3 regions of the Streptomyces sp. cmx-18-6 genome follow, and region 2 is predicted to be linked to each of the others. Evidence: riboswitches for the same ligand, from Rfam matches in the RefSeq annotation. Region 2 holds a riboswitch; each other region holds the start of a gene.
What was found. A riboswitch is a leader RNA that binds a small molecule or an ion and turns the genes downstream of it on or off. The one in region 2 is predicted to bind cobalamin.

Region 1 (2,254 bases), on a different contig from region 2:
GGGTGACCCGGTCGAAGAGCGAGGCCCCGGCGAAGAAGCCCTCCTCGTGCCCCTCCAGGGCGAAGTCCCGCCCGTCGACGACCAGTTCGGCCCCCTCCTCGACGCCCAGGTCGACATAGCCCCGGACCCGGTCCACCGCGTCGCGCCCCACCATCGGCCCGAAGTCGGCGTCCGGGTCGTCCGAACGGCCGATCCGCAGCTCGCCGATCCGCTCGGTGAGCTTGGCCACCAGCGCGTCGGCGGTGGCCTCGCCCACCGGCACGGCCACCGAGATCGCCATGCACCGCTCGCCCGCGGAGCCGTAACCGGCCCCGATCAGCGCGTCCACCGCCTGGTCCAGATCGGCGTCCGGCATCACGATCATGTGGTTCTTCGCCCCGCCGAAGCACTGCGCCCGCTTCCCGTGGGCGGCGGCGGTGGCGTAGATGTGCGCGGCGATCGGCGTCGAGCCGACGAAGCCGAGCGCCTTGACCCTCGGGTCCTCCAGCAGGACGTCGACGGTCTCCTTGCCGCCGTTGACGACATTGAGGACCCCGGGCGGCAGCCCCGCCTCCAGGAACAGTTCCGCGAGCCGCAGCGGCACCGAGGGATCCCGCTCGGAGGGTTTCAGGATGAAGGCGTTCCCGCAGGCCAGAGCGGGCGCGGCCTTCCACAGCGGGATCATCGCGGGGAAGTTGAACGGGGTGATGCCCGCCACGACCCCGAGCGGCCGGCGCAGCGAGTGGACATCGATCCCGGACCCCGCGTTGTCGCTGAACTCGCCCTTCAGCAGATGCGGCACACCGGCGGCGAACTCCACCACGTCCAGCCCGCGCGCGATGTCGCCGTGCGCGTCGGAGACGGTCTTGCCGTGCTCGGAGGAGAGCAGCCGGGCCAGGGAGTCCTTCTCCTTCTCGACCAGTTGGAGGAAGCGCAGCAGGACCCGGGCGCGGCGCTGCGGGTTCCACTCGCCCCACTCGACCTGCGCCTCGGCGGCGTCGGCGATGGCCGCCTCGGTCTCGGACCGGCCGGCCAGCGGCACCCGGGCCTGGACCCGGCCGGTGTTGGGGTCGTACACGTCGCCGTACGCGCCCGAGGCGCCGGGCGTGTGCTTGCCGCCGATGAAATGGGTGAGTTCGCGGACCATGAAAGCCTGCTCTCGTCGGTGAGATCGTCAGGAGAGATCCGGGGATGGCGCACGGCTCCACCGGCGCACGGCGCACCGGTCGGATGCGCGCGGGTGCCGGAAGGGCTCGCCGTAGGGGGACGCGAAGGGCGGAGGCCGTCAGGGGGCGGGGAGAACCGCTCGCCGGGACGGGCCTGCGGGGCCGTGGGTGCGGACCGGTGCCATGCGTGTCTGCTCCATCCTCGTGGAAACACGGAACATCCCGCGGCCGGTATCCTGACTCCCGGATCAGTGCCCGCCCTCATGCCTTCCCGACGACCGCTTCGCCGTCAGTGGCGTGTCCTGCGAGGACGAACTCCCCGGTCACAGTGGCGGGACCGCGCCGGAATCGCACCGGCTTCCCTGACACCACGGGCCTTCGAGGCGCCCGGCTGCCCGCCGGTCACCCCTCTGCTCACGAACATATAGTTGGACGTCCTAGTAAGTCCACCCCGCCTCGCCCCCCGGCGTGATCGCCCGCCCCGCCCCCGGTGTGATCGCCGGGTCCGCGACCGGCCCGATCGGTCGCCTCGCCCCTGGCCCGATCGCCCGCCCCGCTGCTGGCATGATCGGCCGATATGAGCGACGACGCACCCCGCCACATCCTCGTCATCGGCATGGGAGCCGGCGACCCCGACCATCTGACCCTCGCCGCGGTGAAGGCGATGCGCAGGGCCCAGGTCTTCTTCGTGCTCGGCAAGGGCCGGGAGAAGGACTCCCTGACCCGGCTGCGGCGGGACATCCTGGCCGAGCACCTGACCGGCCCCTACCGGGTCGTCGAGGCCGACGACCCCTGGCGGGACCGCACCCAGGACGACCGCGGGCGCTACACATCGGCGGTGCACGACTGGCGTCACCGCCGCGCCGACATCTGCGAACGCCTGATCATCGAGGAGCTCGCACCGGGGGAGTGCGGGGCCTTCCTGGTGTGGGGCGACCCGTCCCTGTACGACAGCACCCTCGCGATCCTGGAGGACATCCGGGCCCGTGGCACGGTGGAGTTCGGCCACGAGGTGATCCCCGGCATCAGCAGCGTCTCCGCCCTCGCCGCCCGCCACCGCACCACCCTGAACCAGGTCGGCCGCCCCGTCCACATCACCCCGGGCAGGC
Region 2 (2,254 bases):
CGCGGGTGATGACGCCGGGAGCGCCGCAGCAGCCCGCGAGGTAGGGGGCCTTGGAGTCGGAGAACCAGTAGAGGAGCGAGGCGTCGGACGCGTCGATCCCCTCGGTGGCCTTCTCCACCCGCGCCTGGAGCCTGCCCACCAGCGCGTCGCCGCGCTCGGGGACGCCGAACACCTGGGCCAGTTCGCGGACCTCGGTGTAGACGCTGTCCATGGTGAGGGGCGCGGTACGGGCTCCGTCGCCGCCGCCGCTGTTGTCCTTGCCGACGCAGTCGGCGGGCGAGACGTAGGTGGGGACGCCGAGCTTCTCGAACTGTTCGCGGGGTGCGACGCCGCCCTTGGCGAGGGTGGAGGCGAAGGAGGCGCTGAGGAAGTCCGGCTCCTTGTCGAGGACCTTCTCCGACGAGGGGCGGTTGTCCGAGATGCGCTCGACGCTCTCGTTGGCCTTCTCCAGGCCCTTCATGACCGGGTCGCTCCAGGTCGCCGTGCCCGCGAGCCGGTCGGCGAGGCCGAGCGAGAGCAGGATCTCGGTCGATCCCTGGTCAACGGAGACGGCCCGCTGGGGCGGGGCCTTCACGGTGACGGTGCGCCCGCAGTTCTTCAGGGTGACCGGGAAGCCGGCCGCCTTGTCGCCGCCCTCGGCGGACGAGGTGGCGGCCCCGCCACCGCAGGCGGTGAGCAGGACGAGCCCGGCCGCGAGCAGGGCGGCGGTGCGTATCGGGGCGGGGGTGGCCGTGGGCAGCACGAAGGACCTCGGTGTCTCTGGGCCCAGCCGCGGAGCCCGTCGTACGGTTCCCGTGCCCCGGTGCGGGGCGCGGATGCCAGCAGGTCTTCGGACTCGGGTTCGTCCGGGCGGGACGCCTTCCCGGAGCGCTTGTGCTCCAGTGGCCGTGGCCCCGCCCGTCCCCCTCACCGCTGCGCGTCAGTTCCGGTCTCGCACCGGATTCCCTGACCCCGTCGCTGGGGTTCGACTGGCCCCGGCAAGCTATCACGGGGCTTCGCGCAGCTCAGAGCCGGTGCGGGGGCCGGCTCCCGGCGGGCCGGTGCGGCGCGGGATCGTCCCGCCGCACCGGCCCGGACGCCCTCCGCTTCGGTTGCGGAGCCTGGCGGGCCGTCGGGCTGAAGGGTCACGGAGCTGCTCGGATCACAGAGCTTCGCGGGTCACGGAGCTTCGTGGTCACCGAGCTGTGAGGTCGCGGAGCTTCGCGAATCACGGAGCTTCGCGGTCACGGAGCCGCCCGTCAGGGAGCGGCGCGTCAGAGACCGCGCGTCAGGGAGCCGCGCGGGTCAGGGAGCTTCGAGCGCGATCACCGCGTTGTGTCCGCCGAAGCCGAAGGAGTGGCTGACGGCCCGTCGTACGGGCGCCTCGCGCGGAACCTTCGTGACGCAGTCGATGTCGAAGTCCGGCGCGGGGGCGTCCAGGTTCGCGATCGGCGGGACGGTGCCGTGCTGGAGCGTCAGGACGGTCAGTCCCGCCTCGATGGCGCCCGCCGCCCCCATGCAGTGCCCCAGTACGCCCTTGGGGGCGGTGACGGGCGGCCGGTGCGGGTAGGCCCGGCCGATGAGGGCGGCCTCGGTCGCGTCGCCCTGCGGGGTCGACGTCCCGTGCGCGTTGACGTGGTCGACGTCCTCGGCGCGCCAGCCCGCGTCGGTCAGCGCCGCCTCGACGGCCGCCCGGGCGACGTCCCCTGAGGGGTGCGGGCTGGTGGGGTGGTGGGCGTCGGTCGTGGCCCCGGCTCCCGCCAGCAGCGCCCGGGGGGCCGCTCCTCGGGCGCGGGCGTCCTCGGCCCGCTCCAGGACCATGATCGCGGCGCCTTCGCCCATGACGAGCCCGGACCGGCCGGCGGCGAAGGGGCGGCAGAGGCGGGCGGGGTCCCCGTTCCGCAGCGCCGCCGCGCCCGAGCGGGCGAAGCCGGTCATGGCGACCGGGAAGACGATCGACTCGGTGGCTCCGGCGATGGCGATGTCGCACTGGCCCAGGGCCAGCATGTCGCGGGCCACGGACAGGGCCGTCACCCCGGAGGAACAGGCCGTGCACGGCGCGAGGCTGGGCCCGGTGGCCCTCATCTGGATGGCGATCTCGGCCGCGGGCATGTTCGGGATGGTGAGCAGGATGCCCGAGGGCGAGGTGGCCTCGGGGCCGCGCCGCTCCAGGGCGACGGCCTGTTCGGTGAGTCCGGCGGAGCCGCCGCTGCTGGTGCCGACGACGACGGCGACGCGGGCGCCGTCCCAGTGGGCGGGGTCGAGCCCGGCGTCG
Region 3 (2,254 bases), on a different contig from region 2:
TCTGGTACCACTTCGCCATCATGTTCGAGGCACTGTTCATCCTCACCACCGTGGACGCCGGCACCCGGGTCGGGCGCTTCATGCTCCAGGACATGCTGGGCAACGTCTACAAGCCGTTCCGCCAGGTCAGCTGGAAGCCGGGCGTCTGGTTCGCCAGCGCCGTGGTCGTCGGCGGCTGGGGCTACTTCCTCTGGGTCGGCGTGCACGACCCGCTGGGCGGCATCAACCAGCTCTTCCCGCTCTTCGGCATCGCCAACCAGCTGCTGGCCGCCGTCGCACTCGCCGTCTGCACCACGCTGCTCGTCAAGTCCGGCCGGCTGAAGTGGGCGTGGGTCACCGCGGTCCCGCTCGCCTGGGACGTGGCGGTCACCCTCACCGCGAGCTGGCAGAAGATCTTCTCGCCGGACGTGAAGGTGGGCTTCTTCGCCCAGCGCGACAAGTACCAGGCGGGCATCGACGCGGGCGAGGTGCTGGCGCCCGCCAAGAACATGGACGACATGCGGACCGTCGTCACCAACTCCACCGTCGACGGCGTGCTGTGCGCCCTCTTCGCCGTCCTCATCATCGTGGTGCTCGTGGACGCCGGCCGGGTCTGCTTCAACGCGATCCGCGACCCGGAGAGCGTCAAGCTCCACGAGACGCCGTACGTCGAGTCCAAGCTCGTCGCCCCCGCCTCCATCTTCGCCACCAAGGAGGAGAAGGCCGAGCTGATCGCGGCGGGCGTCGGCCCCGAGGGCGGCATCCGCAAGGAGTCGGCGGGGACCGGGAGCCGGACATGACCGTCGCGGACGTACGGAGGGTGGCGGGGCGGATCCGCTGGTACGTCCGTGAGCTGACCGGCGAGTCGGTGTACGACCGGTACGTGGCGCACGCCAGGTCCCACGATCCGGACACGCCGGTGATGACCCGCCGCGCCTTCGAGCGGAGCCGTATGGACGCCCGCGAGGCGGACCCCCGCGAGGGCTTCCGCTGCTGCTGACCACCACCGGCCGATCGGGGCCGTCGCACCCCTTCCAAGGGCGCGGCGGCCCCTTTTCGCGGCCTCGGAAGGGGGCGTACGTACGCCGCCGATACGGAAAAAGGCGGGCGAAGAAACCAGACCGTCACACCAACTTCTGTTCACGCCGACACAACATGTGGGGGCTTCCTCATCGGGCGGCCCCCACATGTATGCTCGACCTCGCTGTCGCCGCAGGGGAATCCGGTGTGAATCCGGAACTGTCCCGCAACGGTGTGATCAGTGTGCTTTTGCACACCCGTAGTCCGACGACCTGTCGACAGCGCGTCCGGCTCGACCGAACCGGACGCCAGACGTCCGGGCCTCGCGGATGGGCCGGTGGACGCCGTGTGCAGTGCTGCCTTCATGGCACCGTGCTGCCCGGCTCCCCCTTCCCGCCGCCGGCCCCCAGCCGAGCGAGGGAAAGCCCAGTGACCATCGCGCCCGCCGATCCGGTTTCAGCCACCGAATCCGCTGCCTCCACCACGTCCGGAGCAGGCACGAACGACGGACCCGGGACCGCCCTGCTGCGGACCCTGACCGACCTCACCGTCGATCTGCCCGACACCGACCCCGGACGGGTCGCCGCCTCCGCGCTGCGCGGGCGCAACGCCCGGTCCGACGAGGCCGAGCTCCGCTCGCTGGCCACCGAGGCCGCCGCGGGCCTGATCTCCGAGGACCCGGCGTACTCCAAACTCGCCGCCCGGCTGCTGACCCGTACGATCGCCGACGAGGCCGCGAGCCAGGGCGCGACGTCCTTCTCCGCCTCCGTCGCGGTGGGCCACCGCGAGGGCCTGATCGCCGACCGCACCGCGGCCTTCGTGGAGCTGCACGCCAAGGCGCTGGACGAGCTCGTGGAGCGGACGCTCGCCGAGGGCGCGGACGACCGTTTCGGCTACTTCGGCCTCCGTACGCTGCACAGCCGCTACCTGCTGCGCCACCCGATCACCCGCCAGGTCATCGAGACCCCGCAGCACTTCATGCTGCGTGTGGCCGCGGGCCTCGCCGAGGACGAGTCGGTGCGGGCGCTGGACGAGGTCGCCGCGCTCTACGGGCTGATGAGCAAGCTCGACTACCTCCCCTCCTCCCCCACGCTCTTCAACTCCGGCACCCGGCACCCGCAGATGTCCTCCTGCTATCTGCTGGACTCGCCGAAGGACGAGCTGGACTCGATCTACGACCGCTACCACCAGGTGGCGCGCCTCTCGAAGCACGCGGGCGGCATCGGCCTCTCCTACTCCCGCATCCGCGCCCGTG

Region 1: linked by a shared signal. The riboswitch ahead of ACLJPL_RS15430 (CoA-acylating methylmalonate-semialdehyde dehydrogenase) and the one ahead of ACLJPL_RS23175 (ABC transporter substrate-binding protein) in region 2 are both predicted to bind cobalamin.
Region 3: linked by a shared signal. The riboswitch ahead of ACLJPL_RS25360 (ribonucleoside-diphosphate reductase subunit alpha) and the one ahead of ACLJPL_RS23175 (ABC transporter substrate-binding protein) in region 2 are both predicted to bind cobalamin.

The regions. Positions count from the first base shown of each region.
Region 1 is NZ_JAEBEP010000005.1:524,026-526,279, forward strand. It holds gene ACLJPL_RS15430 (CoA-acylating methylmalonate-semialdehyde dehydrogenase) at 1-1,126, opposite strand, end outside; cobalamin riboswitch at 1,354-1,533, opposite strand; gene cobF (precorrin-6A synthase (deacetylating)) at 1,723-2,254, shown strand, end outside.
Region 2 is NZ_JAEBEP010000010.1:65,190-67,443, reverse strand. It holds gene ACLJPL_RS23175 (ABC transporter substrate-binding protein) at 1-742, opposite strand, end outside; cobalamin riboswitch at 803-988, opposite strand; gene ACLJPL_RS23170 (beta-ketoacyl-[acyl-carrier-protein] synthase family protein) at 1,285-2,254, opposite strand, start outside.
Region 3 is NZ_JAEBEP010000011.1:260,826-263,079, reverse strand. It holds gene ACLJPL_RS25370 (carbon starvation CstA family protein) at 1-779, shown strand, start outside; gene ACLJPL_RS25365 (YbdD/YjiX family protein) at 776-979, shown strand; cobalamin riboswitch at 1,159-1,294, shown strand; gene ACLJPL_RS25360 (ribonucleoside-diphosphate reductase subunit alpha) at 1,429-2,254, shown strand, end outside.